3 regions of the Psychrobium sp. 1_MG-2023 genome follow, and region 2 is predicted to be linked to each of the others. Evidence: predicted binding sites of a transcription regulator. Region 2 holds the regulator's gene; each other region holds the start of a gene.
What was found. The regulator MetJ, encoded in region 2, represses methionine synthesis genes. The targets are predictions, from matches to a motif close to TAGACGTCTAGACGTCTA.
Positions count from the first base shown of each region.

Region 1: a site for MetJ is predicted at 1,818-1,835, ahead of Q8W26_RS03750 (methylenetetrahydrofolate reductase). Genes of this name have one in related genera too.
Region 3: a site for MetJ is predicted at 1,821-1,838, ahead of metA (homoserine O-succinyltransferase). Genes of this name have one in related genera too.

Region 1 covers NZ_JAUYVJ010000005.1:2,849-6,136, forward strand. The annotation lists gene putA (bifunctional proline dehydrogenase/L-glutamate gamma-semialdehyde dehydrogenase PutA) at 1-1,070, opposite strand, end outside; gene Q8W26_RS03745 (winged helix-turn-helix transcriptional regulator) at 1,253-1,735, shown strand; gene Q8W26_RS03750 (methylenetetrahydrofolate reductase) at 1,897-2,886, shown strand; gene Q8W26_RS03755 (hypothetical protein) at 2,982-3,288, opposite strand, start outside.
Region 2 covers NZ_JAUYVJ010000035.1:6,673-9,960, reverse strand. The annotation lists gene Q8W26_RS15540 (response regulator transcription factor) at 1-568, shown strand, start outside; gene Q8W26_RS15535 (ATP-binding protein) at 572-1,873, shown strand; gene metJ (met regulon transcriptional regulator MetJ) at 1,890-2,222, opposite strand; gene metB (cystathionine gamma-synthase) at 2,501-3,288, shown strand, end outside.
Region 3 covers NZ_JAUYVJ010000013.1:84,841-88,128, forward strand. The annotation lists gene Q8W26_RS08910 (diguanylate cyclase domain-containing protein) at 1-700, opposite strand, end outside; gene metA (homoserine O-succinyltransferase) at 829-1,767, opposite strand; gene Q8W26_RS08920 (prolyl oligopeptidase family protein) at 1,929-3,288, shown strand, end outside.

The DNA.
Region 1 (3,288 bases), on a different contig from region 2:
GCCCCTTTAACTAGACGTACCATCATTTGACGTTTGGCTTGTTCTGTTAAGTCACGAACCCAATCGATCACGAATATCGCACGTTTTTGATAAGCCTGAACAGCAATACCAAAACCATCCCAACCATCAAGATCACTGTCTAAGAAAACAGCTTCAATAACATCCATAGAAATATCTAAACGATCAGCTTCTTCAGCATCAACCGTAAAACCGATGTTATAGCCTTTAGCACGCATTGCTAAATCTTTCAAACGTGGGACTAACTCTTCAATGACACGGTCACGGTGACTGAATTCATAACGTGGGTGAATAGCTGAAAGTTTAATAGAAATACCAGGGCTCTTTTGTGGTCCACGACCATTTGCAGCTTGACCAATGGCGTCAATTGCACTGACGTACGCCGCGAAATAGCGATCGGCATCGCTCATGGTGCGAGCACCTTCACCAAGCATATCGTATGAGTATGTGTAGCCTTTAGATTCTTGCTCAACGGCACGCTCAACGGCTTCACCGATATTACGCCCCATCACAAATTGGGTACCCATAATTTTCATCGCATAACGCACGGCTTTACGAATAACAGGCTCACCTAAGCGGCCAACCGTACGTTTTAGTAGGTTAAACTGCAGTTTTTTCTGTTTATCGGTGTAGTTAACCAGCTTACCGGTCATTAACAAACCCCAAGATGAGGCATTGACAAAAATAGAGTCACTATTACCAATATGAGAGCTCCAATCGCCGTTCGCTAACTTATCGCGGATTAAGTTATCTGCCGTTACCTTATCTGGCACACGAAGCAACGCTTCGGCTAGACACATTAATACAACACCTTCTTCGGTTGATAATGCAAATTCATTGAGCAGTGCATCCACACCACCTTTACCGACTTGGTCCTTACGAATATTAACCACCATCTGACGTGCATTTTCCCAAGCACGGCTCTTAGCATCGACATCAATCTCAGCTAATGGTAAAAGGTGATTGATAATTGTATTTTCATTACAACGGTAATGATCTCGGATGGTTTGGCGAATTGAATTTGTCGTCGTTAATGTGCCATTAAATAACATGAGCGATCCTATTATTTATTATTAGAGGTAAATAAAGCTAATATTTAGCTTAGTCTATTTACACGGGATTTTTTAGTGCAGCAAGTTTACCCATTGGGCAGCAGAATGTGCTGGTTAAATACGAAGAAATACCGTAAATTATCGTGCCCAGCCATCATTAAACAGAATAATCTACTGATATTATGCAATCGACTAAAACTAAACCGCTAGATCGAATTGATCTAAGCATCCTTTCTACACTCCAAAAAAATGGCCGAATTTCGAATGTAAACCTTGCTAACGAGGTTGGGCTTAGCGCGAGTCCTTGTCTAGATCGGGTAAAACGCTTGGAGAATGAGGGCTACATTGAGCGATACGGCGCTAAATTAAATGCATCAAAGTTAAAATTTGGCATGTCAGCCTTTATTCAAATCACATTAGACCGCACCACCACTGAGCTTTTTGATAGTTTTCAAGCGGCTATTGCTGAGATAGACCAAGTGTGCGAATGTCACATGGTGGCAGGAGGCTTCGATTATCTGGTTAAGATTCGGATTGCTGATATGGAAGCTTATCGGCAAGTACTCGGAATGATTGTCGACATCCCAGGTGTTGCTAAAAATCACACCTATGTTGTGATTGAAGAAATTAAGCAAGACCATGGCTTACCGCTTAAGCTAACCTAATATCATCATTAACATGCTACAAGAAAGTATTTCGATTTTAGCATGTTACCTTTTAGTCTAAGATAGGTCGATATTGGCTAAATAGCCGTCTAAAAACCCTCTCCCTCTTAGATTAACAGTGGTATATTAACTAGATATTTTTTATAGAGTATTACTAAGCAATGAAATCTGAATTACGTGACAAATCCCGCGACGCCAAATTTGGTGTTTATTTTATCGGTACGACTCCACCTCGTGAAGGTGTACCATTAAACAAGGTTGAAGAGGTCGCCGATAAATTAGTGGCTCGTTTAGACAAAATCGACTTTGACGGACTGATTGTCTACGATATTCAAGATGAGAGTAGTCGCACCGAAGTCAAGCGCCCTTTCCCATTCAGTAAAACATTTGAGCCTTGTCATTACTCACAAATTTTAAACAATAAGACAAACAAGCCAATCATCACTTATAAAAGTGTTGCTCAGCGTGATAAAGCAGAGTTTACCCAGTGGTTAGATACTAGTTGGCAGCTTTATGGCGTCAGAGATATTGTTCTCGTCGGTAGCCCATCTGCTGATGGCCAACAAAAGCTATCACTACCAGAGGCGTATCAAGCACAACAAGAACACCATAAAAATTATTACTTAGGCGGTGTCACCATTGCAGAGCGTCACTCTAAAAAAGGTGATGAGCATTTGCGCATGCTTGAAAAAGATAAACAAGGCTGTGAATATTTCATCTCTCAAGCCGTCTATGACGCCGCCGCAACCATTGACATGTTAGCCAATTACGCCCGTGAATGCCGCGTCCAACAAATGCGACCACGTCGAATCATTCTAACATTCACCCCGTGTGGCAGTGAAAAAACTATGGATTTCATGGAATGGTTGGGTATTGCTATTCCAGATGCTACACGGTGGCGCATTTTAGAGTCAAAAGACCCACTCAATGAGTCCATTCAAATTTGCCGTAGTAATCTTAATCAGATTATTGAGGCTTGTATGTCACTTGATATCCCATTGGGTCTTAATATCGAGAGCTTGACTAACCGCAAAGAAGAAATAGATGCATCTATAAGGTTATATAAACTGTTAAAAGCGACGTTAGATTTAGCGCTAGCAGAGCGGGAACTTGTGAATGTTGAAGCGGAATTCAATAAAAAAGGTTCATAACATCGTTGGTCACTAGCTAGGTATCTATTTTGGGCTCAGGTATGAGCCCTTTTTGTTTAATGTAGGTATGTAACCACTCCATAAAATGCAGCTGATTACGCTTTTTCCAGACAACTCGTATCTTTCGCGTTACACAGTACGCCCAATATTTTAGTATCAGTCTCATCAAGCTCTTTGCCTAAAAGGTCTGAGGCAATGTCTCTCATGAGACGCTTATTAAATAACATAACCATTTCTAGATGCTTTAAGTTATCATAAGTTTGAACTTTTAAATTATCTGCAACGATGGACTCCCAATAACTACTTGGGGTAATGGCATCACCTGATGACACATAGACATTGGTTGTGATGGTGTTAACTTCAATTCCTCGGCGAAGGTTTAGGTCATTGGGCTGTATCTGT
Region 2 (3,288 bases):
ATGTAAGCCTGATATTGTGTTACTTGATGTGATGCTGCCTGGTGTTAATGGTATTGAGGTTTGTCACTTAATTCGTGAAGTATCAACGGTGCCAATCATTATGTTGACTGCCCGTGCTGATGAGTTTGATGAAGTCATTGGTTTGGAAGCAGGTGCTAATGATTATGTGATAAAGCCTGTTAGACCTCGCGCGCTGCTGGCACGGATTAAAAATAATCTAATCGCGGTCACGGCGCCTCAAGCAGAACAAGTGGAACTTAACTTTGGGCAACTTGTTATTAACCAGCAATCGAAGCGAGTGGTGTATCAAGGTAATGAAGTTGAACTGTCGACTAATCTGTTTTCTTTTTTATGGTTCTTAGCCAGTCAGGCTGGGCAAGTTGTCGAACGTGATAATGTGTTTAAAGCGTTGAAGGGGCGTGAATATGACGGTCTTGATCGTCGTTTTGATGTGATGTTATCGACATTACGAAAAACCTTCGGTGACGATCCGCAAAACCCAAAAAAGTTTAAGACTATCTGGGGTAAGGGCTATTTGTTTGTCGAAGATGCTTGGCAAGAGCGCTAACTAATGCGCAGATTGTATTTTACGATTATTGTGACTGTGCTTGGGGCGTTGTTTGCCACTGGGTGGGGGCTCGACCTCTTGGTGGATCATAATTCGGAACAAGAAGCTCAGTACACTAGCGAAGTGGTGGTTTATCAGAAGTTAATTAATGGCTTAAGTGAACAACTCAATCCACTGGAGGATAGTCAGCTTGAGGAGGCGGTTATTCGACTTGCGCAACATTTTTCAAGTCAATTAAGCCTTGAGTCAGCCGACAATGTGGCACTACCAAGCTCTCTCGCTCTGCAACTGTCTCAAGATGGCGGGTTGTTAATCGCGTCCGATCAGGGTGCTTATTTGCTCAAAGCCATTACAAACCATCCTCATAAATTACTACAACTTTCTTTGCCTAGCGCCGAAGATGATAATCATCAGTTTGATTTATTGTTGACCTTGTCGCTTTATTTAGGGGTGTGTCTGATTATTGTGTTGTGGTCACTTCCTCTAACAAGACGTTTATTTTTGCTCACCAGTGCTTCTAAAAAGTTTGGTCAAGGTGAGTTGTCGGTGCGTATTCCTGATAGCCGTTTTTCTTATATTCAGCAGCTTGAGCATAGTTTTAATGATATGGCTGATCAAATTGAAAAGCTGATGGCAGATAATAAGATACTAGCGCGTAGTTTATCGCATGATATTAGAACGCCATTAGCTTGTTTACGTTTTGGGGTCGAGGCGGCGTTAGACTGTTCTAATAGTGAAAAGAAAGATCAATATATCTCACGCATGGAAAGCGAAATAACCCGAATGGAAGAAATGACTGCCGCATTTCTAGAATATGCAGGAATGGAGCGTCAAGTAGGCAGCTTAAAGCTTAAGTCACTTGATTTAAATGAGTGGTTGCAGGTGGCGATTGAAGATGTTGTGAATTTATCTTTGCAACAGCAAGTCACGGTGGAATTAAATGGCACGCAAACGCCAACGTTTGCACAGATTGACCCACAATGGTTTTACCGAGCCTTGCAAAACTTATTAGCTAATGCGATTGATTATGCTGACTCCACAGTGTCAGTAACTTTGCAGTGTGATAAGCAGCAACTTAATATTTTGGTGGAAGACGATGGTCCCGGAATTGCCAATAGCGATCTAGAGCGAGTGTTTGACCCGTTTGTTAGACTTGACGCGGAACGCTCGCGGGAAATGGGGCATTTCGGTTTAGGCTTAGCGATTACGGTAAAAATAATGGATTGGCACCAGGGGTGTGTTTCCGCTAGAAGTAGCAGCCAATTGGGCGGGGCATGCCTTTGTTTAACGCTACCTTTGCGATAGCGTTATATGTCAATTGCTAGTCTTCTTTTTCGGTATCTGCTAAGTACTGCTCTAGAGTCCCTAACTCTTCCATTAGCTCACGTGCCGCTTGTGGAATTGTACTAGGTTTATCTTTTGCTAAATCACTATCTTCTGGCAATGGCTGCCCTGTGTAAGCATGTAAGAAGGCTTCACACAATAATTCACTATTGGTGGCATGGCGTAGGTTATTGACCTGACGGCGTGTGCGTTCATCAGTCAGGATCTTTAATAGCTTTAAAGGCACTGAAACGGTTACTTTCTTTACTTGCTCGTTCTTTTTGCCGTGCTCGGCATAAGGACTGATATATTCGCCATTCCAGACAGTCATGAAAACACCCTATTATATTGATCTAAACGCTGTGAAAGCTCTTTATAACTCGCTATATTGACGCATGTATTATAAAAAGCATGCAGATTTTAACGGTTGAGCGAATACTGTCAAATTTCTTGTGGTTATATTTGCTTTTTAATGACGTTTATTTCACTTTTTATTTTAAGATAGACGTCTAAACATCTTGACGTCTTTTTTTAGATAAACTAAATTAGCCATCTAGACATCTTTATATCCTAGCTGTACCTTAAGTCAAGCTTTTTGCTGGAGGATTTATGAACAAATTTGGGTCTGAAACTATCGCTGTGCGCGGTGGTATTGATACTGACACGCAACATGGCGCGGTTGTGCCACCGATTTATCTTTCTAGCAATTATACTTTTAAGGGCTACGACGAACCAAGAGAGTATGATTATGCGCGTCGTGGTAACCCAACCCGTAGCCAGTTAGCAAAAGCCTTAGCCGACCTTGAAGGCGGTGCTTACGGCGTGATGACGTGTACGGGCCTTGCAGCGATTACCACTGTTATTCAATTGTTATCCCCTGAAGATACTTTAGTGATTCCGCATGATTGTTATGGCGGTAGCTACCGGATGTTTGATCATCTTGAGCGTCGTGGATTATTTAAGCTGGTAGTGGTTGATCAAAACGACCAAGCTGCCTTAGATGCTGCGATAGCGCTTAAACCGAAAATGGTGTGGATTGAAACACCGAGTAATCCGCTATTACGTTTAGTTGATGTCAAAGCGATTGCGGCGCAAGCCAAAGCTGTCGGTGCTTATGTTGTTGTTGATAATACCTTCTTAACCCCAATCTTACAGCAACCATTAAGTCTAGGTGCAGACATTGTATTGCACTCTTGTACCAAATATATCAATGGCCATAGCGATGTTGTCGCTGGCGCGATTATTACCAAAGACCATCAACTGGGTGTTGACCTTGATTGGTGGGCTAACTGTATTGGTGTGACAGGCTCGGCATTTGATAGTTACATGGCGATGCGAGGTCTACGTACCTTGCCTGTACGTTTGAAGCAACATCAAGAGAGTGCAGCGACAATTGC
Region 3 (3,288 bases), on a different contig from region 2:
GCTCATTATTAGGACACGAAATCAGCGCGTTTAGTGCGGCAGGCTTTAACAGTTCAAATTTATTGAAGTGTGCTAGCGTGTTTGTATACAACACCTCAGTACTGCATACACAGTCACGATCTGTAGAAGCTGCTGCCACTGCTTTAGCTTCAATTGCTAAAGCTAATGATTTTTCTTCTTCGCCAACGATGGCATACAGTTTCGTCGCCAACATCAAGTAATCAAGGCGGTGATCTTTTGAAATTAAATTAAGCTCTAACTGTTCAATTTCAAGCAAAAGCGTAAACGCTTTTTTATATTGCTGCTTATGCAATGCGACACGTGTCTGCAAATACAGACTTCTAAAGTAACTAGCAACAGGTAAATTAAAAAATGTAAGCTGCTCTAATACTAATATTGCTTTATCGAATTGCTCGTGGCTAATATGGAACTTTGCTTTTAGTAATAAATATTTTGCCCGCTCTGGCTTGGGTAAATTGGCATAGGATGAGTCTAATTGCTCAATTAAAGACTCCGCGGTATCGGGAGAGGCATCAATATTAGCGATAAGCTGTTGTAACAGCTCCTTTGCGCTCGATGAATTAATACTTTGAGAGGGTTCATTGGCATTGGCAGGCTGAATCAGCTCACTGCCAATTACGACAGTTAAAAACATCAGAAAAAGAAAGGCACATGCTGAGCTGCGGGGAAAAAAATGCATTGCAACGTTTATAATAGCTCACCCTCCATGATTATAGTTAACACTATCAGCCAACTACACGGCTGAATCGAGCTACTATACCACATTGAGGGGGAGAGCTATCAAGCTTTTAACTGTATTTGCCTTGGTTAATTTTCCCAAGGAGTCCTAGATTCAGGGTCATTAAGATCAAATGGTGTAATTTGATAAACATAATAATTTAACCAATTTGTTAACAAGAGGTTAGCGTGACTGCGCCAACATCCTTTAGGTGAATTTTTTGGATTATCCTCTGGGTAATAATTTTGAGGTAAATCAGGAGACTCACCGGCTGCTACATCACGATGGTATTCATCATTAAGAGTTGTGACATTATATTCAGGATGACCGAGTACAAATAAGTTGCGACGATCGTTGCTCACAACAAGGTAAGCTCCCGCCTGGGGTGAGTCTGCCAGAATCTCTAGCTCTGGGTGCCCTCCAATGTCACTCACATTCATTTGCGCAAACCTTGAGTGAGGCACCCAAAATTCATCATCAAAGCCACGTAGTAACGGGTCATGACTCTTACTACGTTGATGTAAAAAGACCCCTGCAATCTTTTCATCTCGAATGCGGCGCTCTAAGCCATATAAATGATAAAACGCAGCATGAGCCGCCCAGCACAAGAATAAAGTCGATGTCACATGCCGCTGTGACCAATCAAACACCGCCTTGATTTGTTCCCAATAACTCACATCATCAAAGTCAATTTGCCCAAGGGGTGCTCCTGTAATGATCAAACCATCGAAGTTTGTTTCTTTAATATCGTTAAAATCACGATAAAACGCATTCATATGGTCTTGAGGGGTATTCTTTGATTCTTTATTGTGAATGCGTAAAAATTCAACATCAACCTGCAACGGAGTATTTGCTAGTAAGCGCAACAATTGAGTTTCCGTTTCAATTTTATTTGGCATTAGATTTAACAATAAAACTTTCATTGGCCGGATTTGCTGACTAATTGCGCGGCTTTCACTCATCACAAAAATATTTTCGCCACGTAAAACATTTTTTGCTGGTATCAAATCGGGAATATTAATCGGCATAACACAACACCCTTGTACATTGTTAATCAATTATTAACTGCAAACTTACAGCAAAGACATCTAGACGTCTATAAATTAATTACATATTTTGAAACAAATCCTTTTTGCATTGTTTATACCAAATATTCAAACTATGCACTGTTTTTACTAGGAATATAATAATGAATAAAAAACCATTAATTGTAGCGGCTCTGACCACTGCAGTACTTGCTGGGTGTAATAGTACGCCAGAGAAAAAAATTATCCAGAAAGCCGATGCTGAATACCAGTGGCTTGAGGAAGTTGAAGGGAAAGCAGCATTAGATTGGGTTAACCAACAAAATGAAGTGGCATTTGCCCAATTAAAATCATCAACAGTTTATAAAGAAAGTGTTAAAGAGACATTAACACTATTAAACTCAAATGACCGTATTGCTTATGCGACTCAATACGGTGATTACCTCTATAACTTTTGGACTGACAAAGATAATCAACGTGGTATTTATCGCCGTACAACACTTGAACAGTATCAGACGGCCAACCCAAAGTGGGAAACTATTTTAGATGTTGATGCATTAGCTAAAGAAGATGGACAAAGCTGGGTGTATAAAGGCATGAACTGTCTATACCCTAACTACAACCGCTGCTTAGTTAAGCTATCACCAGGTGGTACTGACGCCGTTGTCGTACGTGAGTTTGATATTAGTAAAAAAGCCTTTGTTGAAGGCGGTTTTGAACTAGCAGAATCGAAAAGTGATATCAGCTGGCGTGATGAAAACTCAGTATTTGTTGGCACAGACTTCGGTCCTGGCAGCATGACTGATTCAGGCTACCCAGCCATCGTTAAAATTTGGGAACGTGGCACACCACTTTCAAGTGCTCAAAAAGTTTACCAATCAGAAAAGTCTTCAGTTGCTGCTAGCGGTTACAGCATGCGCAGTGGCGATACCACTGTAGATGTTATCTACGATGCAACATCTTTCTATTCAAGCAAAGTGTTTGTGTTAGATAATGGAAAGAAAGTACAGTTACCTATCCCTAAAGACGCTGGTTTAAGTGCTTTCTTAAACGATGAACTATTCATCAAACTAAAAAGCCCATGGACCGTAAATGGCCAAACCTTTACCCAAGGCAGTGTTATTCACGCCCCTCTAACAGCAATTTTAAAGGGTAACGCGCAATACAAGACGCTAATCGCTTCTTCTGATAGCTTATCAATCTCTTCAATTCGTACGACTAAAAGTGCGTTATTGGTCACTGTATTAGATAATGTAAAATCTAAAGTCCTTCGTTTTACCAAATCACAAGGCAGCTGGAATTCAAACCCAGTAAACATTGATGACAAAGGTAGCATTAGCGTCTTTAACACCAATGAACTCAGTGATGACTTTTTCCTAAACTACACCAGTTTCCTTAAGCCAAGTACACTGTACAAAGTTGATGGCAACAGCGGAAAACTAACCCAGTTAAAAGCACAAAAATCACAATTTAACAGCGATGATTTAGTGACGGAACAATTTTGGGCAACCTCAAAAGATGGCA